Regions from separate parts of the Pusillimonas sp. SM2304 genome, predicted to be linked through region 3. Evidence: predicted binding sites of a transcription regulator. Region 3 holds the regulator's gene; each other region holds the start of a gene.
What was found. The regulator LexA, encoded in region 3, represses DNA repair genes until DNA is damaged. The targets are predictions, from matches to a motif close to ACTGTATNNNNATACAGT.

Region 1: dinB (DNA polymerase IV) is a predicted target of LexA. The motif match lies at 3,862-3,879, and genes of this name have one in related genera.
Region 2: RE432_RS00620 (VRR-NUC domain-containing protein) is a predicted target of LexA. The motif match lies at 4,155-4,172, and genes of this name have one in related genera.
Region 4: recA (recombinase RecA) is a predicted target of LexA. The motif match lies at 1,992-2,009, and genes of this name have one in related genera.

Annotation. Positions count from the first base shown of each region.
Region 1 covers NZ_JAVLUJ010000001.1:1,101,445-1,109,133, forward strand. The annotation lists gene nirB (nitrite reductase large subunit NirB) at 1-692, opposite strand, end outside; gene RE432_RS05045 (ABC transporter ATP-binding protein) at 689-1,546, opposite strand; gene ntrB (nitrate ABC transporter permease) at 1,551-2,378, opposite strand; gene RE432_RS05055 (CmpA/NrtA family ABC transporter substrate-binding protein) at 2,390-3,697, opposite strand; gene dinB (DNA polymerase IV) at 3,888-5,051, shown strand; gene RE432_RS05065 (cystine ABC transporter substrate-binding protein) at 5,273-6,082, shown strand; gene RE432_RS05070 (amino acid ABC transporter permease) at 6,102-6,764, shown strand; gene RE432_RS05075 (MOSC N-terminal beta barrel domain-containing protein) at 6,793-7,665, opposite strand.
Region 2 covers NZ_JAVLUJ010000001.1:133,160-140,848, forward strand. The annotation lists gene RE432_RS00600 (hypothetical protein) at 1-262, opposite strand, end outside; gene RE432_RS00605 (pilus assembly protein) at 364-1,041, opposite strand; gene RE432_RS00610 (TcfC E-set like domain-containing protein) at 1,071-3,200, opposite strand; gene RE432_RS00615 (CS1 type fimbrial major subunit) at 3,418-3,954, opposite strand; gene RE432_RS00620 (VRR-NUC domain-containing protein) at 4,188-5,837, shown strand; gene RE432_RS00625 (ATP-dependent DNA helicase) at 5,834-7,689, shown strand, end outside.
Region 3 covers NZ_JAVLUJ010000002.1:817,848-825,536, reverse strand. The annotation lists gene uvrB (excinuclease ABC subunit UvrB) at 288-2,312, opposite strand; gene RE432_RS12905 (amino acid aminotransferase) at 2,390-3,592, shown strand; gene lexA (transcriptional repressor LexA) at 3,712-4,377, shown strand; gene RE432_RS12895 (hypothetical protein) at 4,544-5,215, shown strand; gene lon (endopeptidase La) at 5,336-7,689, opposite strand, start outside.
Region 4 covers NZ_JAVLUJ010000003.1:95,654-103,342, reverse strand. The annotation lists gene RE432_RS15430 (sensor histidine kinase N-terminal domain-containing protein) at 1-1,186, opposite strand, end outside; gene RE432_RS15425 (response regulator transcription factor) at 1,203-1,892, opposite strand; gene recA (recombinase RecA) at 2,161-3,231, shown strand; gene recX (recombination regulator RecX) at 3,252-3,773, shown strand; gene RE432_RS15410 (LysR substrate-binding domain-containing protein) at 3,900-4,817, opposite strand; gene metE (5-methyltetrahydropteroyltriglutamate--homocysteine S-methyltransferase) at 4,951-7,245, shown strand; gene RE432_RS15400 (DUF2889 domain-containing protein) at 7,276-7,689, shown strand, end outside.

The DNA of each region.
Region 1 (7,689 bases), on a different contig from region 3:
TCGCTGCCGTCCTTGAACCGTATGCCGCGTACCGACCCCTGATCATTGCCCAGGATCGCTTCGGTCTGGTGCGACATCAGGAAACGCAGGCCGCGCGCTTCCAGGCTGGACTGCAGCAGCGCGGCGGCGGCGGTGTCGAGCTGGCGATCCAGCAGCGTTGCGCCCAGATGCACCACCGACACTTGCATGCCGCGCGAGGCCAGGCCGTTGGCGGCTTCCAGCCCCAGCAGGCCGCCGCCGATCACCACGGCCTGCTTGAGCCGCCCCGCCGCCTCTATCATCAGATTGACGTCGCGGATGTCGCGAAAAGTGATGACGCCGTCCAGTTGGGCGCCGGGCACCGGCAGGATGAACGGCTTGGAGCCGGTGGCCAGCAGCAGGCGGTCGTAGCGGGCCACGATGCCGTCGGCGGTCACGACTTCCTTGCGCGCCCGATTGATCTGGGTGACCGTGCTGTTCAGGTGCAGGGTGATGCCATTGGCCTTGTACCAGCTTTGGTCGTTCAGGATGATGTCCTGGATGGTTTGCTCGCCCGTCAGCACGGGCGACAGCAGAATGCGGTTGTAGTTGGGATACGGCTCGGCGCCGAACACCGTGATGTCGTACAGGCCGCTGTCCAGCTTCAGCAGTTCTTCCAGGGTACGGATGCCGGCCATGCCGTTGCCGACGACGACAAGTTTCATTTTCTTCATGATGCTTTCACAAGTTGGAGGGGCGTCTGTTCGGCGCCGGGTCCGCGATGGCTGCCGCTGGCCGGTTGCGAGGAATGGGCGTGGCGCTGATGCAGGAAGCCGAGCACGGCGCTGCGGCAGGCGGCATAGCGGGGGTCGTCCAGCAGCGCGACGCGGTTGCGCGGACGGGGCAGGCCGACCGCCAGGATCTGGCCGATGGTGGCGGCCGGGCCGTTGGTGAGCATGACAATGCGGTCGGACAGCAGGACGGCTTCGTCCACATCGTGCGTCACCATGATGGCCGTGGTCGACGTGGCGGCGACGATGCGCAGCAGCTCGTCCTGCAGATGGGCGCGGGTCAGCGAGTCCAGCGCGCCGAAGGGTTCGTCCAGCAACAGCACTTTCGGTTCGATCGCCAGCGCCCGGGCGATGCCGACGCGCTGCTTCATGCCGCCCGATATCTCCCTGGGCAGTTTGTGCATGGCATGGCGCAAGCCCACCAGGTTCAAGGCCGACGCCGTCCGCACATTCAGTTCCCCCCGCGTTTCGCGGGCGCCGAAGACGCGCTCCACCGCCAGATGAACGTTCTGGTAGCAGGTCAGCCAGGGCAGCAGGCTATGGTTCTGGAACACCACCGCGCGGTCGGGACCCGGGCCGGTGATTTCCTTCTCGGCGCACAGCAGCACGCCTTCCGTGGGGCGGTCCAGCCCGGCAATCAGATTGAGCAGGGTGGATTTGCCGCAGCCCGAATGCCCGATCAGCGAGATGAACTCGCCTTGCCGGATGTCCAGGTTGATGTCGCGCAGCGCGACGAAAGGGCCGTTGCGCGTGTCGAAGGTTTGTCCGACGTATTCAATGCGTACGAATTTTTCCATGATGTCAGGTCTCGCTATGGTCCAGGCGCCGGGCCGCGGCAAGCAGGCCCAGGTCCAGAATCAGCCCGATCACGCCGATGACCAGCACGGCAATCAGGATGTTCTGTACGTTCAGGTTGTTCCACTCGTCCCATAGCCAGAATCCCAGGCCGGTGCCGCCGGTCAGCATTTCGGCCGCGACGATGACCAGCCAGGCCGTGCCGATCGACAAGCGCACGCCGGTCATCATGTAGGGCAGCGCCGAGGGCAGCAGAATGCGCGTGAAGACGTTCCATTCGGACAGATTCAGGACCCGCGCCACGTTCAGGTAGTCTTGCGGCACGCGCCTGACCCCGTCGGCGGTGTTGATGATCATGGGCCAGATGGAACAGATGAAAATGGCCCAGATGGCGGCGGGGCCGGCGGCCTTGAACAGCAGCAGCCCCAGCGGCAGCCAGGCCAGCGGCGAAATGGGGCGCAGCAGGTTGATGACGGGCGAGCAGATGGCATTGATGACCGGCACGCGTCCGATCAGGAAGCCGGCGGGGATGCCGACGAGCGCCGCCAGTGCAAAGCCGATGGCCACGCGGCTGAGCGAGGCCAGAATGTTCCAGCCTATGCCCACGTCGTTGGGGCCATTGTCGTAGAACGGATGCTTGAACAGCTCGAAGGCGGCCAGCAGGGTGGATTCCGGCGCGGGAATGTCGGCGATCCGCATGGAAATGACTTTCCAGACGATCAGCAGCAGCGCGAAGCCGACAAGGGGGCCGGCGCACGCGCAGGCCAGCCGCCCGGCGCCGGCGCGCCAGCTTTTAGCGCTTTCCAGCCAGAAGGAAGAGCTTGCCAGATTCATATGCCTTCCTCTCATGCCGCTTTGATGCTGAAGCCGTCGGCATAGCCGGCCGGGTCGCTGCCGTCCCACCGTACACCGTCCAGCAGTGTGCTGGCGCGCGATTCGCCGGCGGGCAGGGACACGTTTGCCGCCGCGGCGGCCTGCTTGTAGACGTCGATCCGGTTGACCTGCCGGGCCACAGCCAGATAGTCGGGGTGGTTTTTAAGCAGGCCCCAGCGCTTGTGCTGAGTCAGGAACCACATGCCGTCGCTCAAGTAGGGGAAGTTCACCGCGCCGTCGCCGTGAAAGCGCATGGCGTGCGCATCCGTCCAGGACTTGCCCAGCCCGTTCTCGTACTGCCCGAGCATGCGGCCCATGATGGTGGCCACATCGGTGTTCACATACGATTTGGCCGCAATCGTTTCCGCCGTCTTGCGCACGTTGTCGGGCGAGCTGTCTATCCAGCGGCTGGCCTCGAGCACGGCGGCTGTGACCGCGCGTGCGGTATTCGGGTAGCGTTCGACGAAATCGCCGCGGGTACCCAGCACTTTCTCGGGGTGGTCCACCCAGATGTCTTGCGACGCGGCTGCGCTGAAGCCCAGCTTATCGATGATGGCGCGCGCGTTCCAGGGTTCGCCCACGCAGAAGCCGTCGACATTGCCGATGCGCATATTGGCCACCATTTGCGGGGGCGGGACGGTGACGTTGCGCATTTTGCCGGGGTCGATGCCGAAGCTGGCCAGCCAGTAATACAGCCACATGGCGTGCGTGCCGGTGGGAAAGGTGTGGGCGAAGGTGTACTGGCGCGAATCACTGGCGATTTTCTGCGCCAGCGATGCGCCATCGGTCACGCCGGCCTCGTGCAGTTGCCTGGACAAGGTGATGCCCTGGCCATTCTGGTTCAGGCCCATGAGCACGGCCATGTCTTGTTGCGCGCCCGCCAGGCCAAGCTGCATGCCGTAGATCAGACCGTACAGCACATGGGCACAGTCCAGATCGCCGTTGGCGAGTTTTTCCCGGACCCCGGCCCATGACGCTTCCTTGGCCGGGATGATCTTGATGCCATGCTTCTGGTCGAACCCCATGACCGACGCCATGACCACCGAGGCGCAGTCGGTCAAGGGAATAAAGCCTATTTTCACTTCGGATTTTTCGGGCGCGTCGGAACCGGCGGCCCAGGCGGCGGCGCGGACCATGGGATCGATCAGCGAGAGCGCGCCCAGCCCCGCGGCCGCCGTGGCGCCAAGCAGGGTGCGCCGTTGCCGGTCGACGCGGGCGGCTTGCGATGGGACGGCGCTTGTTGCGGTGAAGAAACGGGACGGCTTGTGGGCGGCTTTCATTGGGACTCCATGTAAACGTGGCACAGGAGTCAAAGCAAAACGCGTGCCAGTTTATGCGCCGTCCCGGCAGGCCGCGGGCGCGGCGCAGCGCACCGCGATTGTGCGCGGCATGTTGCGCCGCACCAGGACTGTGCCGCCGGCAGACCGGCCTTGGCCTATAATTTGCTGTGCATTTGTACAGCAGCTTGTCATGGACCCCGATCACGCTCCCACCCGCCGCATCGCTCATCTGGATATGGACGCCTTTTATGCGTCGGTCGAGCGCCTGCGCTATCCAGAGCTGAAAGGCTTGCCTGTGGTGATCGGCGGTGGCAGCGCCAGCCAGCCCAGCGTGCTGCCCGATGGCACACGCCTGTTTTCCCGCTTGCGGGGCTATGTGGGCCGGGGCGTGGTCACGACCTCGACCTACGAAGCGCGGGCGCTGGGCGTGTTCTCGGCCATGGGCATGATGAAGGCGGCCCAACTGGCGCCAGAGGCCATTCTGCTGCCGGTGGATTTCAAGGCTTATCGTGATTATTCACGCCGGTTCAAGGCGGCGGTGGCCAGCGTCGCCGACCATATCGAAGATCGGGGCATCGACGAAATCTATGTCGACCTGAGCAACCACCCGGATGACACCCTGGTGCTGGCCCGCCGCATCAAACAGGCGGTTTTCCAGGCCACCGGGCTGACCTGTTCCATTGGCATTTCACCCAACAAGCTGTTGTCCAAGATCGCTTCCGAGCTGGACAAACCCGACGGCATAACGGTGATTGGACCCGGCGACCTCGAGGCCAGGATCTGGCCTTTGCCGGTCGGCAAAGTCAACGGCATAGGCCCCAAGGCCAACGCCCGGCTTGCCGCGGCGGGCATCCAGACGATTGCCGAACTGGCCGCCGCGCCGCCCGAGGTCCTGCAAACCCTGTTTGGGCTGAGCTATGCGCGTTGGCTGCTGAATGTTGCGCGCGGCATTGACGATCGGCCGGTGGTCACGTATTCGGAACCCAAGTCCATCAGCCGCGAAACCACCTTTGACCGGGATCTGCACGTGCAGCGCGATCGCACTGTGCTGTCCGCCCAGTTTCTGCAGTTGTGCGAACAGCTCGAGGGCGATCTGCTGCGCAAGGGCTATGTGGGGCGTACCATAGGCATCAAGCTGCGTTTCGACAATTTCCGCACGGTCACGCGCGACCTGACCCTGCCCGCCCCCATCGGCAGGGCACAGGCCATACACCATGCGGCCGGACTGTGCCTGAAACGCATCACGATGGCGCACAGGATTCGTCTGCTGGGCGTGCGCGTCAGCGGTTTGGAGCCTGGAACGGATGCCGGGGACGACGTCGTCAGGGGGCCCAGCCAGTTGAGCCTTTATTAGCGCCGAGGGGACGGGCGTGCCGCTATCCGGGGGTGCGATTTCTAATAACGAAAAACCAATCTATCATTTATTTATATGTCTTTTGGTAATATATAAGTAATTATCCTATCGTTATAAACGGCCGGAAAGCTTGTTAGCATATGCTTCTGGCGGATGCATCCACAGACGGCTTCGCACGGTGGCCATCGTCCGCTTTTACTGAACTCTGGCAGGAATCAACCATGAAATTTTCTCGTTTTGTACGCGGCTTGCTCGCAGCCGGCGTGACGGCCGTGTCGGCGTTTGCCGCCGCCGGCGCCCAGGCGGCCGACCTGATCGATACGGTCAAGGAACGCGGCACGCTGATCGTTGGGGTAGAAGGCACGTACCCGCCCTTCAATTATGTCGACACCAAGACCGGCGAGCTCGACGGCTTTGATATCGAGGTCTCGCAACTGATTGCCGACAAGCTCGGCGTCAAGGTGCAGTTCGTCAAGACGGAATGGAGCGCGATCCTGGCCGGCCTCAGTTCGGGCAAGTTCGACGTCATCGTCAACCAGGTGGGCATTACCCCGGAAAGGCAAAAAACCTTTGATTTTTCCGTGCCCTATGTGGCGTCCAGCCCGCAACTGATCCTGCGCAAGAATGACGACGCCGGCTACACCAGCTTTGCCGACCTGAAAGGCAAGAAGCTGGGCGTATCGCAAGGCAGCAACTACGAAGCCCTGGCCAAGGCGCAGGAAGGCGTCGATGTCAAAAGCTACCCCGGCGCGCCTGAGTACCTGTCAGACCTGGTCAGCCGGCGTGTCGATGCTGCGCTGAACGATCAACTGATGACCGCTTATCTGGTCAAGACATCCAATATTCCCATCAAGGGCGGGGCCATCGTGGGCGAGCCCAAGTTCAACGGCATCCCTTTCCGTAAAGGCAACCCGGGCTTCGAGGCCGCGGTGAACAAAGCGCTGGAAGACTCGTTTGCCGATGGCGAGTTTGCCAAGATCTCGAACAAGTGGTTTGGCATCGACGTCAGCAAGGTTCGCAAGCCCGAGTAATTCCCGTGACTGACCAAGCATGAATTTCTTCGACCTGATGGTCCTGGCCGGTCCCATTCTTTTGAAAGGGACCGGCTATACATTGATCTTTGCCTTTTCGGCCATGTTCGGCGGATTGCTGGTGGGTTTTGTGCTGGCTGTGGCGCGCATTATTCCCAGCCGCTGGAGCCAGGTGCCGGCCACGGTGTATGTCAGCATGATGCGCGGCACGCCGCTGCTGGTGCAGGTGTTCATTATTTACTACGGCCTGCCCAGCGTGGGCATTTCGTTCGAGCCGCTGACCGCTGGCGTGTTGGCGCTGAGCCTGAATGCGGGGGCTTATATTTCGGAAAGCCTGCGCGGCGCGATCGTGGGGATTTCCCGCGGCCAATGGTCGGCGGGCTACAGCCTGGGGCTGAACTACTGGCAGAACCTGCATTATGTCGTCATGCCGCAAGCCTTGCGGCTGGCGGTGCCCTCGATGAGCAATACCTTGATCAGCCTGATCAAGGATACCTCGCTGGTGTCGGTGATTACGGTCACGGAGTTATTGCTGGCCACCAAGGATGTCATTGCCACCACCTTCCAGCCTTTGCCCCTGTACCTGGCCGCCGCCGGCATTTACTGGATGCTGAGCCTGTGCCTGGAGCGTGTGCAGGGTCGTCTGGAAAAACACTACGGCCGCAGTACCCGCAACGCCTAGGACCTGCCCGCCGGCCCGGCCGCCGGGGTCACAAGTCGAACTCGGCCTCGGCCTGATCGCCAGCCTGCAGGCTGGCGCCCACGCCCGCGCCGGCGGCCACGGCATTCACCCCAAACAGGACCCCTTCAGGGAACTGCCTGTACTCGGCCAGCGTCAGGCCGGGCTCGCTGGCCGACAGGGCGGTCGCCTGATCGATATTGGGGATGGGGCAGCGGGCACAGCGCTTGACGATGGCCAGGGTCAGCTGGCCCACTTTGATGCAGGCCAGATAGTCTTCTTCGTAGGGTTCCAGCCCCTGCAGCACAATATTGGGCCGAAAGCGGTTCATGGGGACGGGCGGCTGCCCCTTGGCCCGCAGCCGCTGGTTCAGGTCGTCCAGCGAACCCTGGTTGGCGATCAGGAAGGGAAAGCCGTCCGCAAAACCGAAGCGGTGCCGGACGGGGAAGTCGGGCGCCAGGTCGTAATGCTTCAGGCGCCAGTCCTGTACGCGCTCTGGGCTGGCCAGGCGCTCGGCTTCAGGGTGTACGCGCAGCAGCCGGCATGGCAGCGCCAGGAAATCGCTCAGCCAGGCGGCCACGGCGCTGCCCTCGTCAAAACCCAGGGTATCGGCCGCCCAGATGCGTACCAGGACCTGGGCGGGCTCGGCGGTGTCGGTCAGCCAGGGCACCATAATGTCGGGCATGCCGGGCGCGGACAGCGTCAGGTCGCCGTCCTGGACCGCGGGCTGGATCAATGCCATTTTTGGGTATTGGCGCTGCGTCATGAAGACGCCGTTCCCGTCGACAATGACCCATTGCCTGTCGAACAGCAGGCCGCTCTGGCTGATGCGGGCGCGCGTGTGTGAAATGCCGGCGCAGGACTTGACCGGATAGCTGTGCAGGCTGAGAAGGGAAATAGTCATGGCCGTGGCGCTGTGTAGTCATGG
Region 2 (7,689 bases), on a different contig from region 3:
TGGCGTCATAGGTGTAAAGCAGTACGCCGCGTGAAACAAAGCTGGCGGAGGGAGGGCCGGTATGGCCGCCCTTGCGCTTCCACGCGATGGTCACCTCGACAGTGCTGGTTCCATTGCCATTGTCCGTGTAGTAACACCCGCTGTAGCCGTCACTGAGATTGCTATAGAGCAGGATAAAGGCGAAGGCGTTGCCCGCGCCCAGCGCCAGGAACGCCAGCAGCGTCAGGCCTAGCCATTTTGCGGCGCGTTGTGTTCGATTCATGCTGGCCATGGTTTGTGTTCCTGTTCCTGTGGGGAGTTCAGCGCCCGGCCCCGGGGCGGTCCCTTTCCCCGGTTCGCGCCGCAGCTTTATCGGGCGCGCCATCAGCGGCAATCCAGCGTCAGCCGTTTGTCGTCGGCCGAAAGGCTCAGGCTTTTGCCCGGAAACAGCTGGGGTGTCCCCGGGAACAATGCCATCCAGTTCTTCTTTGCGCCGCCGGCGGCCGTGACATCGGAGAACAACAACCTGACGTTGCCCGTGTTCTCGAGCAGTACTCCCCCCGGCGTACAACGATGGGTCCATGCCGAGCGCTGCTTGGCGGGCGGAGGCATATGCCGAACCAGGACGCCGTAGCCGACCGACACGGACATTGGGGCCGTGATCCTGTCTTCGGGCGCTTCCCGCACCTGCAACGATCGCACCGGCACGATATAGACGCGATACAGCTCTTCGGCGTCGGGTGCATAGAGCGATTTGAGACTGACGGCCCGGCTCTGGCCGGGGCCCAGCGTGATCTTGTCCGGGCTGGCCAGCATGCCGGGCCGATCGACCTGGCCCATGGGCACCTTGACCTCGGGCTCCACGCCGGGATTCATCACCTTCTGCACCGAGATGGAGAGATAGAGCGGCGCATCGCCCATGTTTCTTACCTTCACCGAGTGGTCGTGATTGTTGTAGACCTTGAGGCTGGACGGCATCACCATCAGCTCGCCCTCGGCATGCGCGGGCGGCAGCATCACGGCAATCGCATAGAACAAGGCAAGAAAAATCGTACGAAGCATTATGGGTTCAATCCTATTCGGGGGCCGGGTCACTTGCAGCGATACAAGCTGTCCGAGATCGTGTTCGTTAAATCGCAGATGTAACGTCTGCCAGGCTGCTCGACCGTGATGCTGGCCAGTACCGCTTTGCTGGCGATCGAGAACAGTCCGTTGGGATAAGCAGTGTCTCCGGTTTCCATGATCCGCCCGCCTACCGGTTTGCCGCCGCCGTCTACGAGGATGCCGCTGTAGACCATGTTGATGTCCACCTTGGCTTGCGCGGAATACACCTGCCCGGGGTGGGCGCGGACGATATTCGCCGGTACTTCGATGTTCATGTCCATATCTTCGCTGCTGCTCAGCACGCGGGCGAACGCCACATCGTTGTAGCTGCTTAGGGGGACAGCGTAGGTGCTGCCGCCGGCAACGGGATGGCCTTCCACATTGAAGCCGTATGGCGTTCCGGAAATGTCGGGCGTGCTCAACAGCATGGCGCTGCCGCTGGGGCTGTAGCGTCCCAGCGCGCCGCCTTGCGCATTGGCGGCGACCATGCCGCGATAGTTGAAGTCCACGTTGCTGCTGCCGGCGCTGTTGCCCACGTTCAACGTTGCATCGCCGCGCGTGCCGGAACGGCTGCCATAGGCGTTGATGCTGTTGCTCTGGTCCAGGCGGCTGACGGTCACCCCGGCGGTAGAGGTTCCGTAGCTGTCCTGGAAATCCTTGCGGTAGTCGCCGCTCAGTTGCGTCTGGCCGCCATACTGCGCTGCGCGGAAGCTCGCCTGGGTCTTGTCCAGCATCCAGGTCATATTGAAGTACACGGCGTAGCCGCCGCGCTGCATGTAGCCGCCTTTTTGCACGCCCAGCGAGAACGTCGACCACAATCCATTGGGGTGGTAGTTCCACCGCACTTCGGCCTGCTGGGTTTCGCCGCGGCTGTGCTTCTGGTAGTTGTAGGCAAGCACGGTTCCTTTGACGTTCCGGCTGTACGAAAGGGTGGTGCTGGGCGCGCCCAAATAAAAACGCGATACCTGGGTGCTTTGGTAGCGGCTTGCGCTGAGGTTGCCCAAAACGTCGTCGTTCAGGGTCAGGTTGAAGTACCCGCCGGTGCCGCGCTCGCCGCTCAGTATGCCGACGGTAGGGACCAGGTCTGTCGAGCCGATACGCATGGGCCGGGTGGCATTGACCTCGCCCGCCCAGCGTGAACGATTGCCGGCCACGACCGAGGCGTTCATATAGAACTGGCTCAGGTTCCGGCTGGCGGACACCTGGAACAACTGCCCGCCGTCCTCCATGTCCTTGCCGGCGGTAATGTGCCACGAGTTGCCGCCGCCGCTGGAAAAATTGAGGTTGTTGATGTCCCGTGTTTCACGGTTCACGACATTGCCGTTGCGGTCCACCAGCCGGATCTCGACGGGGTAGTAGCCGCCAGGCAGGTCGATGTAGCTGAATTCGTTGCGTCCCAGGATCGCGGGCCGCTTCAGGATCAGGCGGCCGTTGCGGTAGAACTCGTAGTTGCCTTCGCTGGTGGAAAACAACACCAGCGATCCGACATCGCGGTCGGAGCGGAGATGCTCCTGGCTGCCGAACGTGACGAAGTGGTCAAAGCTGGGCGACAGCAAGGTGCTGACCGCGCCGGACGCATAGTCAAGGCTGTTCTGCTTGCCCGCGCGCACATAGCTTCCCGCAAAGTTCTTTTGCAGGAAATAGGACGAAATGCCTTGATCGCCATTGCTGTTGCCACGGGTGCGGCTGCGGTTGGCGTACCAATTCATATAGCCGAAACCGCGGAACGGCAAGCCCATCCAGGTATTCCCGCTGACGTTCATGGCGCGATAACGGTCGGACGAGGCCCGTAAATCCAGAGATTGGTTATTGACCAGCCCCCAGGTCGTGGTCGGCCGGAGATAATCTTCCTGTGAGTCGCGTATATTCAATGTGCGGCGCTGCTTGTCGATGCTGACATAATGGCCTTCGGCCTTGATGTCGCAGCCTTGGTTGCAAAGCTTGTAATCGACTTTGGAAAGGACTTTTCGAATTGTTTGCTGCTCTTCAATTGAAACGCCGTTTTCTGCGTACTTGATCGAATCGAATACCAGCGTTCCCTGTTCCAGCGAATAACTGATCAAGCCCGGCAAGGTCTTGCCGTTGAACGTGGCGACATAGCGTGCGCTGTTATCCATTTCGACCGCGCTGAACCCTTCCGGAACCCCGTAAGAGATCTTCACTTGCGCGAAAGCCTGCGCACTCGCAAAAGCGAATATGCACACCCACAGCTTGCGGAGTTGAAAGGGGATTGGATAAACGCGCATACCGTTGCTCTGACCAGCAAGGTCGAAAAGAACCCCGACCCGATACCGCTGGGTCGGGGTTCTAGGAAAACCAGCGAATGTGTGCGTATTACGGAGTGGGAACAGCCGCAACCGGCTCGAACAACATGACCAGATCGCCGCTGTAGCTGCCGTTGTCGGTACCCGCGGCGGCGTCAGGCGCGTCGACGCTGATCTTCAGGTGGTGGATTTCGTCGGTGCCGCCGTCGCCGCCCAGTTGCGTTTGGGCGACTTTCAAGGCCGTGCCGACGACCACGTCGCCTTCGCCGCCCGCGTGAGTGAGCTTGACCGAAGCATTCTTCATTTGCTTGTGGCCGTTGGACATCATCAGCGGCTGAGCCAGCGAAATGTTGAATTCCGTGCCCTTCGTCCAGACACGGATCGGCAGGGTTTTGCTGAACTTGCGCTGCTTGTAGTCATCGGCTTCCAGTTCTTCGGTGCCGTACCAAGTCGAGCCGTCGGGCTTGGAAACAAAGATGGCATCGTGGATTTGCGCCGTGAGGGTGATTTTCTTGACGACGGTATTAGCGGGTGTGGGTGCGGCTTGGGCCGCGCCGATCAGTGCGCCGGCCACCCCCAAAGCGATCAGAATCTTGTTGAATTTCATATTGGCAACCTGGAAAATTTTGTTGATTGAATGCCTTCAAAAAAATGAAAGCGGCCCTGTGCGAATAAGTTGCACATCAGCTTGTTAATTATTTCAATTCAGCCCTGTTCCAGGGTTAAGGAAATTCTTAAAATGATTCTTTACGGGCTAAGAAAATTCTTAAAATGCCCATCTTGGCGTCTTCGGCGAAGCCCTGATATACTGTTTTTAAATACAGTAATTGATCAGTGCAGATGAACCCAGTGCTCGAAAATCGCTATTACTATCTCGACAATTTCGAGATGGTCTTGCGCTGGGTCCAGCAGCGCTACGACGACCTGCTGTTGGACGCCGAACGTGATTTCATCCATTGTTTCCAGGGCCTGCCGCGTGCATCGCGCGCGCTGCTGGCCAGGATGATCATGCGCAAAGGCACGCTGTTCAGAAGCAGCAAGCTGCGTTACGACGAAATCGGCAGCGTGCCTTCGGCGGCGCAGGCCTTGATCGAGCAGGGCTGGCTGGACGACAGCCCTGCGCTCACGCTAGAGCAATTGTTCGGCCTGTTGACCAAGGCAGAAGTCGCCGACGCTTTCGGCGCACAACTACCCGACAGGCACGCCCGCAAAGCCGCCCAGTTCCAGGCGCTGCAGGATCGCCACACCACAGCCCTGCCTTTCAAGGCCTGGTATCCCATGGGCGCAGGATGCGTTTATGAACTACTCGTCATGCCGGTATGCGAATGCCTGCGCCTGATGTTCTTCGGCAACCTGCGCCAGGACTGGTCCGAATTCGTCCTTGCCGACCTGGGTCTGTACGTTTATGAAAAAGTGAAATTTCCCGCGTCTTCCCGGATTTTTCACAACCGCCGCGATATCGACGACTACTTGCACCTGCACGATTGCCGCGAGCGGCTCCATGCGGGCGCCGATGCGGAACTTATACAGCAGGACATCCCTTCCGAGCCCTACCCGAACGAATGGCTGGAACAGCGCCGCGCCAAGCTGCTGTTCCAGCTTGGCCGCCACTATGAAAAAAACCATGACTGGGATCGCGCTTACGCCCTGTATACGCAATCCACGTATGCCGGCGCACGCAGCCGCAGCGTACGCGTCCTGGAACTCAACGAGCAATTCGAATCGGCCCTGCAACGGGCGCAGACAGCGCAGCAACAGCCGGAAAGCGAAGCGGAAAAGCAGCAGGTCGGCCGCATGATACCGCGCCTGCTGCGCAAGCTGGGCCGGCCGTGCCCGCCACGCCCCGCCGCTGCGTCCTTGACCAAACTGACCCTGACCCTGCCCCGGCCGCAAATGCCCGTAGCCGTAGAGGAACTGGCCCAGGGCTACTTTCAACAGCCACAGGGCCCGGTCTATTATGTAGAGAACACGCTGGTCAATTCACTGTTTGGGCTGCTGTGCTGGGATGCCATTTTCGCCGCGCTCCCAGGCGCGTTCTTCCACCCATTTCAGCGCGCCCCGGCCGACCTGTATAGCGCCGACTTCTACCTGCGGCGCCAGAATCTGTTCAAGACTTGCCTGGCCCTACTCGATTCGGGCGCATACAGGCAAACCATCGTACAGAACTACCAAAGCAAAGCCGGCATTCAGTCCGAGTTCGTGGCTTGGGGAATATTGAACGACGAAATACTGGACCATGCACTGGCCTGCATTCCCGCCCTGCATCTTAAGAAATGGTTCGAGCGGATATTGCTCGACATCCCCGCTCATCGCTCCGGCTTCCCCGATCTGATCCAGTTCTGGCCTCTGGAAAAACGCTACCAGATGATAGAAGTCAAAGGCCCCGGCGACCGCCTGCAAGACAATCAATTGCGATGGTTCGGCTACTGCGCCACGCACGATATGCCCGTGGCCGTATGCTATGTGCGGTGGGCGGAATGCCCGGCATGACCTATACCGTCGCGGTGCGCACCCTGTGCGAGTTCACGGCCAAACAGGGGGACCTGGATCTGCGCTTCACCCCTGCGCCCACCGCCCAGGAAGGCATGGCCGGCCATGCCCTGGTCGCCTCCCGCCGCGGCGCCGGCTACCAATCCGAGATCAGCCTGACGGGGGAATTCCAGCACCTTATTGTTCGTGGCCGCGCCGACGGCTGGGACCCTGAGCAGAACCAGCTCGAGGAAATCAAGACATTCCGCGGCGACCTGGCTCGGATGCCTGCCAATCATCGCCATTTGCACTTGGCCCAGGTCAAAGTCTATGGCCACCTGCTCTGCCAGAAGCTGGACTTGCCCGAAATCAGGCTGGCATTGATCTATTTCGACATCGTCGGCAAGCGGGAAACCGTCATAAGCGAGCTGCATGACGCGGCGGCGCTCAGGCAAGGCTTCGAGGACCAGTGCCGGCAGTTTCTGGACTGGGCCGACCAAGAGCTGTCGCATCGCCAAAGCCGCGATCGCGCGCTGGACAGCCTGCGTTTTCCGCACGCGGAATTCCGGACCGGCCAGCGGCCCTTGGCGGAGGCGGTCTATAAAGCGGCGCGCGGCGGCCGCTGCCTCGCGGCCCAGGCCCCGACCGGCATAGGCAAGACCATAGGCACGCTATTCCCGCTGCTGAAAGCTGCCCCCGGCGCGAAACTGGACAAGCTCTTCTTCCTGACCGCCAAGACATCCGGCCGCGGCGTCGCGCTGCAAGCCTTGACGCAAATCCGCAGTATGGACGCCAGCATGCCTTTGCGCATCATCGAGCTGGTGGCCCGGGACAAGGCCTGCGAACATCCGGACAAGGCATGCCACGGCGAATCCTGCCCCCTGGCCAAAGGCTTCTACGACCGGCTGCCTCAAGCCCGGCAGGCAGCGCTCGGCCGCGAATTTCTGGACAAACAAGCGCTGCAGCGGGTCGCCTCAGAACACCAGGTATGCCCTTACTATCTGGGCCATGAACTGGTGCGTTGGTGCGATGTGGCGGTCGGCGACTTTAATTATTATTTCGACTCGAGCGCCATGCTGCATGGCCTGACCGTCGCCAACCAGTGGCGGGCGGGCGTACTGGTCGACGAAGCGCACAATCTACTCGAGCGCGCCCGAAAGATGTATACGGCCGAACTGGATCGGGCAGCCTTCAGTGCATTGCGCCGATCGGCGCCGGCCATGCTGAAAAAAACCCTGGACGGCGTCAACCGCTGCTGGAGCGAGCTGCTCAAGAACCAGGGCGCGCCTTACCAGGCCTATGACAGCGTTCCGGCAAAATTCATTGCCGCGCTGCAACGCGCCGTCACGGCCATGATCGATTTCCAGACTGAACACCCGACTCACGTCGATAGCGCCTTGCAGCGCTTTTACTTCGATGCGCTGCATTTCCTGCATATCGCCGAGCTGTTCGACAACCATTCCCTGTTCGATATCACCGTACCGGCCACTGCCGCCGACGGGCAGGGCAAGCAATCGTCATTGTGCCTGCGCAACATCATCCCCGCCCCCTTTCTTGCACCACGGTTCAGCGCCGCCCATTCCACGACCTTGTTCTCGGCCACGCTGACCCCATCGCATTTCTATCACGACACGCTGGGCCTGCCGGACGGCAGTGCCTGGATAGATGTGGAATCGCCCTTCAAGCCCGAGCAGCTTACCGTCCAGGTAGCGCGCCGCATTTCCACCCGATATCAGCACCGCGGGGCATCGTTACAGCCCATGGTCGACCTGATGGCCAGTCAATACGGCAGCCAGCCCGGCAACTATCTCGCCTTTCTTAGCAGTTTCGATTACATGCAGCAAGTGGCATCCCTGTTCAAAAGCCGCCACCC
Region 3 (7,689 bases):
AATTTAAATGCAATAAGACGTTACTGCCTATTTTTGCGCTTGCTTTCACACAAAACGGCCTTTCCGAAACCCGCCGGAAAACCAATATTCATGCACTGCAACAAGCCGAAACGCGAGCAAAAATCCTTTAAAAATTAATGGTAAACCCTAATAAAGACGAAAGCAAGATCTGAATCGACCGTTCAATCGGAGCCCGATGACAGGCGCATTAAAAAACACATAATGTGGATGAATTACAACGATATGCCCTGCGCTTATAACGCGGGACTATCGGCACCGATTCCACGCTAGGACAGCAAGGCCTTCTGCTTCAGCTTGTTCAGCGCATCGCGGGCCGCCGCGGCTTGTTCGAACTCCAGGTTCCTGGCGTGATCCATCATCAGCTTTTCCAGCCGCCGGATTTCCTTGGCCAGCGATTTGTCGTCGCGCAGCACATCGGGCGAAATCTCGTCCACCATGGAAGCCTGGTCCGGCACCACCATGACGCCGTCGATCATTTCACGCACCGCCTTGCTCACGCTGCGCGCGGTGATGCCATGCGCCTGGTTGAATTCCAGCTGCTTGATGCGGCGCCTTTGGGTTTCGTCCATGGCCCGGCGCATCGAATCGGTGATCCTGTCGGCATACAGGATGGCCCGGCCATTCAGGTTGCGGGCCGCCCGCCCCATGGTCTGGATCAAACTGCGCTCCGAGCGCAGGAAGCCTTCTTTGTCGGCATCCAGGATGGCCACCAGCGACACTTCGGGAATATCCAGCCCTTCGCGCAGCAGGTTGATGCCCACCAGGACATCAAACACGCCCAGACGCAGGTCCCGAATGATTTCCACCCGCTCGACGGTATCGATGTCGGAATGCAGGTAGCGGACTTTCAGGCCGTTTTCGGCCAGATAGTCGGTCAGGTCCTCTGACATCCGCTTGGTCAGCGTGGTGACCAGTATGCGCTCCTGAACCGCTATGCGTTGCTTGATTTCGCCCAGCAAGTCATCGACCTGGGTCAGCGCCGGCCGCACCTCCACTTCGGGGTCGACCAGCCCGGTAGGCCTGACCACCTGCTCCACAATATTGTCGGAATGCTCGTTCTCGTAGTTGGCGGGCGTTGCCGATACGAATACGCACTGGCGCATGCGCTGCTCGAACTCCTCTAGCTGCAAAGGCCGATTGTCCATGGCGGACGGCAGGCGGAAGCCAAACTGCACCAGCGTCGACTTGCGTGAGCGGTCGCCCCGGTACATGGCGCTGAGCTGCCCCATGGTGACATGGCTTTCGTCGATGAACATCAAGGCATCGGCGGGCAAATAATCAATCAGCGTGGGCGGCGGTTCGCCGGGCGCGGCGCCCGACAAGTGGCGGGAGTAGTTTTCAATGCCTTTGCAGAAACCCAGCTCCTGCAGCATTTCAAGGTCGAAGCGGGTGCGTTGCTCCAGCCGCTGCGCCTCGACCAGCTTGCCGTCGGCAACCAGCGCGGCCGCCCTTTCGCGCAGCTCCATCTTGATGGTTTCGATGGCGCGCAGGACGGTCTCGCGCGGGGTCACATAGTGCGAACTGGGAAACACCGTGAAGCGCGGTACTTTCTGCTTGATCTTCCCGGTCAGCGGATCGAACATTTCCAGCGATTCGATCTCGTCGTCGAACAGGGTGATGCGCAGGGCCAGTTCGGCGTGCTCGGCCGGAAACACATCGATGATCTCGCCGCGCGCGCGAAAGGCGCCGCGCGTGAACTCCACATCGTTGCGCTCGTACTGCATCGCCACCAGCCGCCCCAGCAGCTCTTGCCGCGCAATGCGGTCGCCCGTGCGCAAGGTCAGCACCATGGCGTGGTAATCACCGGGGTTGCCTATGCCGTAGATGCACGACACGGTTCCGACAATCACGGTGTCGCGCCGCTCCAACAGGCTTTTGGTGGCCGACAGGCGCATCTGTTCGATGTGCTCATTGATCGATGAGTCTTTCTCGATGAACAGATCGCGCGCCGCCACATAGGCTTCGGGCTGATAGTAGTCGTAGTAAGACACAAAATACTCGACCGCATTATTGGGAAAGAACTCCCGCATTTCGGCATAGAGCTGCGCCGCCAGCGTCTTGTTCGGCGCCAGCACAATCGCCGGACGCCCGGTACGGGCGATGACGTTGGCCATGGTGTAGGTCTTGCCCGAGCCGGTCACCCCCAGCAGCGTCTGGTACATCAACCCATCGTTGATGCCCTCGGTCAGCGCGTCGATCGCCGCGGGCTGATCGCCCGCCGGCGGATAAGGCTGGAAAAGCTGAAACGGACTGTTCGGATACTCGATGAAGCCGGGCGCAGGTGCGTTCATACTGGACACTTTCAGGGTAAACCCCTTATTATCACACTATTGCTACCTCTTTCTCTACCTACCTTCATACTCCCCAAATGAAATCTCTCTTCGAATCCGTCGAGCTCGCTCCGCGCGACCCCATTCTTGGCCTGAACGAACAATATAACGCCGACACCCGCGCGGGCAAGGTCAATCTGGGGGTCGGCGTGTACTACGACGACGAAGGGCGCATTCCTTTGCTTGACGCGGTCAGCAAAGCCGAAGTCGCGCGCATCGAAGCGCATGCCGCGCGCGGATACCTGCCCATCGAAGGCATCCCGGGGTACAACAAAGGCGCGCAGACTTTGCTGCTCGGACACGACTCGCCCCTGGTGTCCGGCGGCCGCGTCCTGACCGCCCAGGCCCTGGGGGGCACCGGCGCGCTCAAGATCGGCGCCGACTTCCTGAAGCAGATCCTGCCAGACTCCAAGGTGCTCATCAGCGACCCCAGCTGGGAAAACCACCGCGCCCTGTTCGAGCGCGCCCGATTCCAGGTCGAGACCTACCCCTACTACGACGCGGCCAGCCATGGCCTGAACTTCGACGCCATGCTGGCCTGCTTCCAGGCCCTGCCCGAGCAGACCATCGTCGTCCTGCACGCATGCTGCCACAACCCCACCGGCGTGGACCCTAGCTTCGAGCAATGGCAGCAGATCGTCCAGGTCGTCAAAGACAGAAACCTGGTGCCCTTCCTGGACATCGCCTACCAGGGTTTTGGCGAAGGCCTGGAAGAAGACGCCGCCGTGGTGCGCCTGTTCGCCCAGCACGACCTCACCATGTTCATCAGTTCGTCTTTCTCCAAGTCGTTCTCGCTGTACGGCGAACGGGTCGGCGCCCTGACCCTGGTCTCGTCCAGCAAGGAAGAAAGCGGGCGCGTGCTCAGCCAGCTCAAGCGCGTCATTCGCACCAACTACTCCAACCCGCCCACGCACGGCGGCACAGTGGTCTCCACGGTACTCAATACCCCCGAGCTCTACACCCTGTGGACCACTGAACTGGCGGCCATGCGCGACCGCATCCGCACCATGCGCGTGCAACTGGTCGAAAAACTCAAGGCCCACGGCGTCACGCAGAATTTCGATTTCGTGCTGGCCCAGCGCGGCATGTTCTCGTATTCCGGCCTGACGGCGGCCCAAGTGGACCAACTGCGGGAAGAACATGGCGTGTACGCAGTCAGCAGCGGCCGCATCTGCGTGGCGGCGCTCAATAGCCGCAATATCGATTACGTGGCCGCGTCCATCGCCAAAGTCCTGGCCTAAGCAAGCGCCCGCCTTCCTGGCGGGCATCGCCTGTTTGCCTATCCCCGCGTGCACAGGCTTGATCTTTCCCCTGAAATACTGCAAAATCCAGACTGTATATAAATACAGTCTGGATCGTCATGGCCGTCAAGCTTACCGAGCGTCAGCAGCAAATACTCGAACTCATCCGCAGCGAAATCACCCGCACGGGCTTCCCGCCCACCCGGGCTGAAATCGCCCGCGCCCTGGGTTTCAAATCGGCCAATGCCGCCGAAGACCACCTGAAGGCCCTGGCTCGAAAAGGCGCCATCGAACTCACCGCGGGCGCCTCGCGCGGCATACGGCTTACCGGCGGCAGCCTGGCCGGCGCGCAGCACGCAGGCTCCCTGCTGGGCCGCGCCTCGTCGGCGGTCACACAGCTCATGGTGCCTTTGGTCGGCCGCGTGGCGGCGGGCAACCCCATACTCGCAGCGGAACACGTCGAGCGCGAAGTCGGCATCGAACTCGCCCTGTTCAGCCAGACGCCCGATTATCTGCTGCGTGTGCGCGGCCTCAGCATGCGCGACGCCGGCATCCTCGACGGCGACCTGCTGGCCGTCAAAAAATCGCCCGATGCCCGCAATGGCCAGATCGTGGTCGCCCGTATCGGCGAAGACGTCACGGTCAAACGCTTTGCCCGCGCCGGCAAGCGCATCGAGCTCCTGCCTGAAAACCCCGACTTCCAGCCCATCATCGTCACCGCTGACGACGAGTTCTCCATCGAAGGCATCGCCGTCGGCCTCATCCGGAACACGCCCTTGCACTAGGCGTGCTTCAGCCGGCCTCACACGCCGGTTTCGCGTATCGGCACCTGCCACGCGCCCAACATTACGAAACGGTAAGGAGACCGTAATGTTGGGCGCCTTTGCTTTTGACTAAGATTCAAGGGGTGCCCAGTACGCAGGCCGCTTTGGCCTGGAAGGAGTTTGAAGCATGGGGGATATTCACATCAATCCAGGCCTCGATCAGGATAAGCGGATTTTCAGGACGGTCAGCTTCTATGATCTGATCGACCTGATGACATTCAGTCAAATGACCTTTGGCCGTGCGGACCCGTTCCGGCTTGGAATCCAGCGCTACCCGCATCGGGAAGCAGCAGACAGCACCGACGATGCGGCCAGCCTGCGGTTTCAATCCTGGGCGATGCTGGACCATGAGCATGCCATTGACTGGTGGCCGGATGAGCCCGCTGAACCATCGATCTATCTGATTTCAAGCATCAGCGCCCTGTCGGCATCCTTGATTCCATGCGAAGGCACCGATGTATTTATCGAACAGACATGCCGCGTCATCCCGCTGCCCGGCACACCAAGGCCCCCGCAGTCCACCGTGCTGCCCCTGCTCGAGGACGAGACGCTGCTTGTCATCGTGAACGCCCAGGGCGACGCCTATCAGGGCGATCCCAGGCATAATCCCATGCGGCTTCTTGTCGACCTGCGAACATTGCTGCTGGGCGTCGTTGTGTCCCCCAGGGCTTCGATCCGGTTTGTGGAGCTTATCTCGCAAATCGTTCAGCGCACCACGCATGCCTATGTGTCGCGCGCCAACCGGCCTATAGATATCGAGCACAATTGCCTGGACATGCCCCGCATGCGGCATGCGTAAGGCATGCGGCAACACAAAGCGCATTCAGAAAAACAGGCCAGGCCCTGATCGATCAGGGCCTGGCCTGGGACAAACTGCCAGTGAACCCGCCATGACGGCGGGTTCATCAACTGCGCGTCATCAATGCTTCATGACGCCTTCTTGCGCTTCAGCGGGCTTGGCATTGGCCACCGCCTCGGCGGCCAGCCGCGCCACTTCCTCGTCTGACAGCGGCGTGGGCATGTTCTGCAAGGCGACTTCCAGCACCCGGTCTATCCAGCGCACCGGAATGATCTCCAGGTGATTCTTGACGTTGTCGGGGATATCGGCCAGATCCTTCACGTTTTCCTCGGGGATCATCACCACTTTGATGCCGCCGCGATGCGCCGCCAGCAGCTTTTCCTTCAAGCCGCCGATACCCAGCACTTCGCCGCGCAGCGTGATTTCACCGGTCATCGCGACATCGGCCCGCACGGGAATGCCCGTAAGCGCCGAGACCATGGCCGTGGTGATTGCAATGCCCGCCGAAGGGCCGTCTTTAGGCGTCGCCCCTTCCGGAAAGTGCACGTGCAGGTCGCGTTTTTCAAAAGCCGTGTTCGGAATACCCCATTTCTGGGCACGAGCGCGCACCACGGTACGCGCCGCTTCCACCGACTCTTTCATGACATCGCCCAGTGAGCCGGTACGCAGTACCACGCCCTTTCCGGGCATGTCCGCCACTTCGATGGTCAGCAGGTCGCCGCCCACTTCCGTCCAGGCCAGGCCGGTGACTTGGCCGATCTTGTTTTCTTTCTCGGCCATGCCGAAATTGAAACGCCGCACACCCAGGAAGTCGCTGAGGTTGTCGGAGGTGACTGTGACACGCTCCACATTCTGCGCGGACTGCGCCGTCTTGCGGCCGCGCGTGCGCACCGATGGGTTGGTAGCCAGCAGCTTCTTGACCACCTTGCGGCAGATCTTGCTGATTTCACGCTCGAGCGCCCGGACACCCGCTTCACGCGTGTAATAACGCACGATGTCGCGTACCGCCGACTCTTCAATGGTGACTTCGCCCTCTTGCACGCCGTTGTTCTTCATGAGCTTGGGCAGCAAGTGGTCGAAAGCGATATGCACCTTCTCGTCTTCGGTGTAACCCGACAGGCGAATGACCTCCATCCGGTCCAGCAGGGCAGGCGGAATGTTCAGCGTATTGCTGGTGGCCACGAACATGACATCGGACAGATCGAAATCGACCTCGATGTAGTGGTCCTGGAATGTGTGGTTCTGTTCGGGATCGAGCACCTCGAGCAGGGCCGAGGACGGGTCGCCACGGAAATCCGCACCCATCTTGTCGATCTCGTCGAGCAGGAACAAGGGGTTGCGCACAGAGACCTTGGCCATGTTCTGCAGAATCTTGCCCGGCATCGAACCGATATAGGTACGGCGGTGGCCGCGGATCTCGGCCTCGTCGCGCACGCCGCCCAGCGCCATGCGCACGAACTTGCGGTTCGTGGCGCGGGCAATGGATTGGCCCAGCGAGGTCTTGCCCACGCCGGGAGGGCCGACCAGGCACAGGATGGGCGCTTTGAGCTTGTCGACCCGCTGCTGGACAGCCAGGTATTCGATAATGCGCTCTTTGACCTTTTCCAGGCCATAGTGGTCGGCATCCAGCACGCCTTCCGCATTCGAAATGGAGTTGTTGATGCGGCTTTTCTTGCGCCACGGCAGGCCGATCAGCGTATCGATGTAATTGCGCACCACGGTGGCTTCCGCCGACATGGGCGACATCAGCTTGAGCTTCTTGAGCTCCGCGTCGGCCTTTTTCTGGGCTTCCTTGGGCAGTTGCGCTGCCGTGATCTTCTTTTCGAGCTCTTCGATGTCTGCGCCTTCTTCGCCTTCGCCCAGCTCTTTCTGTATGGCCTTGACCTGCTCATTCAGATAGTAATCGCGCTGGCTTTTTTCCATCTGCTTCTTGACGCGGCCACGAATGCGCTTCTCGACCTGAAGGATGTCGATTTCGGATTCCAACTGGGCCAGCAGGTTTTCAAGCCGTTCCGACGTGCCGGTGACCTCGAGCATTTGCTGTTTTTGCTCGAGCTTGAGCGGCAAATGGGCCGAAATGGTGTCGGCCAGACGGCCGGCGTCATCGATCCCCGTCAGGGAAGTGAGTATTTCCTGAGGGATTTTCTTGTTGAGCTTGACGTATTGCTCGAACTGCGCGACCACCGCGCGGCGCAGGGCTTCGGATTCGGCGCCCTCGTCCGCATCCGGTGCGATCGGCACGACGATGGACATGAAATGGGTGTCCGCTTCGCGTACCGACTGGATGGTGGCGCGCTGCAGGCCCTCGACCAAGACTTTGACAGTGCCGTCGGGGAGCTTGAGCATTTGCAGAATGCTGGCGGCGCAACCGATGCTGTACAGGTCTTCGGGGGTAGGATCGTCTTTGCTGGCCGACTTTTGCGCCACCAGCATGATGTTGTTGCCTGATTCCATGGCCAGCTCCAGCGCCTTGA
Region 4 (7,689 bases), on a different contig from region 3:
GATTGTTCAAGAGCTCAGCCAGCATCATGCGATCGCCGGAAATATGGATGGGGCCGGCTGCGGCCTCGAAACCCAGGTCGATGTTTTTCTGCAGGGCGATGTCGACCCATTGCAGGGACTGCTGCTCCGCCAGCGCATTCAAATCGACATCGGCGGCCGGAAACAGATTCGGGACTTCCGTGCTTTCGGCCTTTGCCAGTGTCAGCAGCTGATTGACCAGGCGGGTGGCGCGCTCTGAACCCAGCACCAGCTGTTCCAGGCTGGCATTGAGCTTGTCGGGGCTGCGCTCGCGCAGGGCCAGTTCGGCCTGTGTCCGCATGCCCGCCAGCGGCGTTTTCAACTGATGGGCGGCGTTGGCCACGAAGCGGCGCTGCGTCTCGTTGGTGGCGGCAAGCCGCAGCAGCAGGCTGTTCATGGCGGCGACCAATGGAACGATTTCAGCGGGTGCCAGCTCGGCGCTGATCGGCGACATATCGTTGGCGCGCCGCGCGCGTATCCGTTCTTGCAGCAGGCTGAGCGGTTCCAGGCCTTGCGTCAGCCCCAGGCCGGCCAGCAGGGCGGCCAAGGGCAGCACGATCAGTTGCGGTGTCAGCATCCCGGTCAGGATTTCCTGCTGCAGGGTTGCACGCATCTGATTGGACTGGGATACGACCATCAGAAAGGGCAGGCCGTTCAGGTCTTTTCCGCCCCAGATGTAGGCGACCCGTATGCTGTGGTTGTCGGCGGTTTCATTGCGCAAGCGCAGCTTGTCCTCTTCATAAGTCCAGTTGTCGGGCAACGGTATGCTGGCGTTCCCGCCCAGTGAATTACCGTTGGCATCCCGGATTTCCCAGTGGATCATGTTGGCGGGATCGCCTTGCAAAATGGTGATGGCCGATGTGCTCAGTTGAATGCCTTCTGCGATTTTTTGCTGCTCCACTTCGTGCTTGAGCATGCGCAGGTGGTCGGCCAGCGCGCGGTCATAGGGGGCGTTGGCAATGTTCTGGGCAATGAAATAAGTAATGACCAGGCCGACGGTCCAGAGCAGGAACAAGGGGCCGAACATCCAGATCATGATCTTGTTCAGCAGGGCGCGGTTGTTTTTCTTGCGCTTGAACAAGCCGAAAAAAAACGGTTTTTCAGCCGGCTCGGTGCCGGCGCTGGTGTCTTTCAGGACTTGCGGGTCGATCAGCATCGGATCGGACACCCATCAGCCCCTGGGCTCAGGCGGCCAGGGAGTCATTGCGGTTTTCGGGTTCCAGGCAGTAGCCCAGGCCCCGAACAGTGACAATCTTGGCGCCGCTGGGTTCTATTTTTTTGCGCAGGCGGTGTATATAGACTTCGATGGCATTGGGCGTGACCTCTTCGCCCCATTCGCAGAGCAGGTCGACGAACTGGTTCTTGCTGATCATGCGGCCGCAGCGCGAAAGAAAGATTTCAAGCAGGCTGGTTTCGCGGGCCGAGAGTTCCAGGGGCTGATCGTCGATATGGGCAATGCGCCCATTCAGGTCGAAGCTCAGATGCTTGTAGCGCAGCACGGTTGTGCCGATGCCGGCGCTACGGCGGGTCAGCGCCCGTACGCGGGCCTCGAGCTCGGACAGCGCAAAAGGCTTGGCCATGTAGTCGTCGGCGCCCAGATCCAAGCCCTTGACGCGTTGTTCCACCGTATCGGCGGCTGTTAAAATCAATACCGGCAGGGGGGTCTGGCGCTGGCGCAACTGGCGCAGCACCGCCAGGCCGTGCAACTGGGGCAGGTCAAGGTCAAGAATCAGCAGGTCGAAGCTTTGGAGCTGCAGCGCGGAGTCGGCGCTGGAACCATCATTGACGACGTCGACGGCATAGCCTTCGTAGCGAAGGGAACGGGAAAGTCCATCGGCAAGAATACTGTCGTCCTCGGCGATTAGAATGCGCATGACAGGGTGGTCGACACTTGGTAAGTAGGCAGGAAGAACCATTTTGGCACCATCGTTCGGGGATGAACAGTCAGGGATAACGATGTAGTGCAGTAGATATCTGTGTATTTATACAGTATAATTTGATGCAATAATTCACTTGGCAATCCGTTGGCCGGCTACGCTTGATGTTGCATAGCCCAAAACATTGCCATCCACAAATGGGCAGCCGGCACCTGGGGTGCTTGTCCGTTTTTATCCATTTTCGCTTTTCAGTCAAGGACCCTACATGGACGACAAAAACAGCAAAGCCGCCGGCGAGCGCAACAAGGCCCTGGCCGCCGCCTTATCCCAAATTGAAAAGCAGTTTGGTAAAGGCTCGGTCATGCGTTACGGCGACGACACTGTTGAGCACGATATCCAGGTCGTTTCCACTGGTTCGCTCGGGCTGGATGTCGCGCTGGGCGTCGGCGGGTTGCCGCGCGGCCGGGTCATCGAAGTCTACGGCCCCGAATCTTCAGGTAAAACCACGCTGACCCTGCAAGTCATCGCCGAAATGCAGAAAATCGGCGGCACCTGCGCGTTCATCGATGCCGAACACGCGCTCGACGTCCAATACGCCTCCAAGCTGGGCGTCAATCTGGCCGATCTGCTCATTTCGCAGCCCGACACCGGCGAGCAAGCCCTTGAAATCACCGATGCCCTGGTCCGTTCCGGGTCGGTCGACCTGATTGTCATCGACTCGGTTGCGGCTTTGGTGCCCAAGGCCGAAATCGAAGGCGACATGGGCGACTCCCTTCCGGGCCTGCAGGCGCGCCTCATGAGCCAGGCCCTGCGCAAGCTGACGGCAACCATCAAGCGCGCCAACTGCATGGTGATCTTCATCAACCAGATCCGCATGAAAATCGGCGTCATGTTCGGCAATCCCGAAACCACCACGGGCGGCAACGCGCTCAAGTTCTATTCGTCCGTCCGTCTCGATATCCGCCGCATTGGCGCCATCAAGAAGGGCGACGAGGTCGTCGGCAACGAAACCCGCGTCAAGGTCGTCAAGAACAAGGTTGCGCCGCCATTCAAGCAGGCCGAATTCGACATCATGTACGGGGCGGGCATCTCGCGCGAGGGCGAAATCATCGACCTGGGCGTACAGGCCGGCATCGTCGACAAGGCAGGCGCCTGGTTCAGCTACAGCGGCACGCGCATCGGCCAGGGCAAGGACAATGTCCGCGAATACTTGAAAGAACACCCCGAAATGGCTTTCGAAATCGAAAACCGGGTTCGCGAGCAACTGGGCGTCATACCCCAGGCGGCCGCCACGAATGGCAGCAAGCCCGTGGCCGAGGCCAAAGCCGAAGACTAGTCCTGCGGGAAAAGGGCGCCATGTCATCGAACGACGACGATTTCGAAACGCTGTCGCCCGGCTCCGCCTCGGAAAAGGCCCCCAGGAAAGCGGGGCCTTCCTTGAAAGCGCGCGCCATCGGCTATCTATCGCGGCGCGAGCACTCGCGCTATGAACTGGCGCGCAAGCTAAGCCCTTATGCCGATGACCCCAGCGACATTGAACCCCTGCTGAACGACCTCGAGCGCGAAGGCTGGTTATCCAATGCGCGTTTTGCGCAAAGCCTGCTGAACCGGCGAGCGCCGCGGCAGGGCACCAGCCGCATTTTGAACGAGCTCAGGCAGCATGGCGTGGCGGACGACGCCATTGCCAGCCTGGGTCAGCAACTGCACGGCACCGAACTCGAACGCGCGCGCGCGTTATGGGAAAAAAAATTCGGCCAGCCGCCCGCCCATGCCAAGGACTACGCCCGGCAATACCGTTTTCTGGCTTCCCGCGGTTTTTCCGCCGAAGCGCTACGGCGCATATTGGGCGATATTCCTTATGGAGCGGACCAAGACTGATCACACGCTACGCGCGGGTTCTGTTCCCGGCGGCGCCGCACGTCCGATGCCTCAGCACCGGTTGCTTCAGCGCCCGTCACATCAGCGCCCGTCACATCAGCGCCCGTTACATCAGCCCCCGTTACATCAGCGCACGGCCTTGATGCCTGTCAGCGTCTTGAAACAGGTGTCTCGCGCCTGCTTCATGAACGCCTGCAGATAGTCGGCCTCGAGGTCTTCGGCCCGCACCGCTGCGTACAGCGTGCGCCATACGCCTTGTTCGCCCAGGTGGCATATGCGCAGCCAGCCCTGATTCAAGTATTCGGTCAAGGCCCAATTGGGCAGGGCGGCCACGCCGCGCTGGCTGGCGACCAACTGCGCAATGATGGGCGTGAGCTCGGCCTTGCGCAGCGAGGCGGGTTCGATGCCGGCCGGGTCCAGAAAGGCGGTGAAGACATCCAGGCGCTGCCGTTCCACCGGGTAGGTAATCATGACCTGGTCGGCCAGTTGCTCCGGCTCAATATATTTGTATTGCGACAAGGGGTTGGCGGCAGCCACGGCCAGCACCAGTTCGTATCGGAACAGGGGCAGATACTCGACCGCCTCGATGGCTTGCGGGTCTGAGGTCACGACGACATCCAGGTCGCCGCGCACCAGGGCCGGCAAGGGCGCAAAGGAAAAAGCGGCCGACAGGTCAAGCTCGACATCGGGCCAATCGTGCCGAAACGCGTCCAGGGCCGGCATCAGCCACTGGAAGCATGAATGGCACTCGATGGCCAGATGCAGGCGGCCGGTTCGCCCGGCGGCCAGCCGCTGCAGATCCCGCTCCGTCGCTTTCACTTGCGGCAACACCACATCGGCCAGGGCCAGGATGCGCAGGGCGGCCGTCGTCAGCCTGGCGGGACGCGTGCGGCGGTTCAGCAGCGGCGTTTTCAGCCTGACCTCGAGATCGCGCAATTGATGCGACAGGGCCGACTGCGTGACATGCAGCCTTTCGGCAGCTTCTTGCAGGCTACCGGCATCGCGGATGGCGCACAAGGTTTCCATATGACGTATTTCCAGCATGGCGGCTCGCTCAGTCAATGCTATTTAATGAATTAAATTCATTCTAAACATGGTGTATTTGATTTTGATTCAACTGATTGTATAGGCACAATATCTATCAGAACAAATATTTTTCATTTATTGGCGAATCAAAATGACCGTTACTCATAGTTTAGGCTTCCCCCGCATCGGCGTGCAACGCGAACTCAAACGGGCCCAAGAGGCCTACTGGGCAGGCAATCAAAGCCTGCAAGACTTGGAAGCCACCGGGCGCGAGCTGCGGGCCAGGCACTGGAGCGTGCAGGCCAAATCCGGCCTTCAGTTCGTGCCGGTAGGCGATTTTGCCTGGTACGACCATATCCTGGAATGGTCGACCTTGCTGGGCGCGGTTCCGGCCCGATTCGGCCAGGCGGGCGATGAACCTGTGGGGCTGGACACCCTGTTTCGCATGGCGCGCGGCCGGGCGCCCACTGGTTCGCCTGCAGCGGCATGCGAAATGACCAAATGGTTCGATACCAACTATCACTACATCGTGCCAGAGCTGGTGCCCGGGCAATCCTACCGCATTGCCCGCAGTTATCTATTCGACCAGATTCGTGAAGCGCAGGCCTTGGGCCATCGCGTCAAACCCGTCATTCCAGGCCCCTTGACCTGGCTCTGGCTGGGCAAGGGCGATGCCTTCGGCCAGGGGGCGGGCGACAGCGCCAAGCTGGCATTGCTGGACAATCTGCTGCCGGTGTACACAGAGGTACTGCGCAATATCAAGGCACTGGGCGTGGAGTGGGTGCAAATCGACGAACCCATACTTGCCCTGGATCTCCCCCTGGCCTGGCAGCAGGCTTTCCGGCGCGTCTACGAGGCCTTGTCCGAAGGCGGGGTGCAGCTCTTGCTCGCCACCTACTTTGATGACCTCAAGGAAAACGCCGCTGTGCTCAAAGGCTTGCCTGTGGCCGGCGTACACGTGGATCTTGTGCGTGCCCCCCAGCAACTGGAGCGCATCGTGGCAGTGCTCGATGACAAGCAAGTGCTGTCGGCGGGCTTGATCGATGGGCGCAATATATGGCGTACCGATCTGGACAAGGCCGATGCGCTGATCCGGCCGATTGCGCAAAAGCGCGGTGATCGCCTGTGGCTGGCGCCGTCCTGCTCTTTGCTGCATGTGCCGGTTGACCTGGAAGCCGAACATGAGCTGGATGCCGAACTGCGCAGTTGGCTTTCATTCGCCACCCAGAAGCTGGGCGAATTGAATCTCTTGGCGGGCTCGCTGGCGGACGCGGCCGATCCGGCCGCGCAGCAGGCCCTGCAACAGCAGCGTGAAGCGCTGCTGGCCAGAAAGAATTCTTCCCGCATCCATAACCGCAGCGTCCAGCAGCAGCTCGAGGCATCCGCCGCCATTACGCGCGATCGGGCGCCATTCAAGCAGCGCATTGCGCGCCAGCACGAAAAGCTGGGATTGCCTGCCTATCCGACCACGACCATAGGTTCCTTTCCGCAGACGTCCGAAATCAGGGTGGCGCGCCGCGACTGGAAGAACGGCGCGCTGAGCGACACGGCCTACGAAAAAGCCATGCAGGCTGAAATCGAGCATGTCATCCGTTTCCAGGAGAAAGTAGGGCTGGACGTGCTGGTGCACGGCGAACCCGAGCGCAATGACATGGTCGAGTACTTTGGCGAGCTGCTGGGCGGCTTTGCCTTTACCCAGAACGGCTGGGTGCAGAGTTATGGTTCGCGCTGCGTGAAGCCGCCCATTATTTTCGGAGACGTGGCCCGGCCCACCGCCATGACCGTGGCCTGGTCGTCTTATGCCCAATCGCTGACCGACAAGCCTGTCAAGGGTATGTTGACGGGTCCTGTGACCATCCTGCAGTGGTCTTTTGTGCGGGACGACCAGCCGCGCGAAACAACCTGCCGGCAGTTGGCGCTGGCGCTGCGCGACGAGGTCACCGACCTGGAGGCCGCCGGCATCACCGTGATCCAGATCGACGAACCCGCATTTCGCGAAGGCCTGCCGCTGCGGCGCGCCGACTGGCAGGCCTATCTGGACTGGGCGGTCGATTGCTTCCGCCTGTCCACGGGCGGCGTCCGGGATGACACGCAAATACACACCCATATGTGCTATTCGGAATTCAATGACATCATCGAATCGATTGCGGCCATGGACGCGGATGTGATCACTATAGAGACCTCGCGTTCTAATATGGAGCTGCTGGGTGCATTCGAAGATTTCGACTACCCCAACGATATCGGCCCAGGGGTGTACGACATCCATTCGCCCAATGTCCCGAAATTAGAGTGGATGGTCGAACTGATGAAAAAGGCCGCCACGCGCCTGCCCCCGGAGCGTCTGTGGGTCAATCCGGACTGCGGCCTGAAAACCCGTGGCTGGCCTGAAACCGAGGCGGCGCTGCTTGCGATGGTCAAAGCGGCGCAAACACTGCGCTATACTTAGAGGGTTTATCGCAATTCGTGTTCTCCGTACATGCCCTTGCCGCCTCCCGATATCGCCCGCGAGCCACTGCACACGCGTTCCATACGCGTGAACTCGTTCGCCCGGGCAGACGGTCAGTGGGATATTGAAGCCGAACTCATCGACGTCAAGGCTTACGATTTCCCCAAAAGGGCGGGTGTCGTGCATCGGGCCGGCGAACCCATCCATCACATGCATCTTCGCGTCACGATCGACGATACGTTCACGATCACGTCGGCCGTGGCCCATTACGATGCGGCGCCCTATGACGAAAACTGTGCCGGCATTACGCCCGATTACCGGGCGCTGGTCGGCATGAATCTGCTGCGCAACTTCCGCCAGACGGTTAAAGACCGCTTCGGGCGCGAGGCAGGCTGTACGCACATGACCGAATTGTCATATGTGTTGCCCACTGCTGCGGTCCAG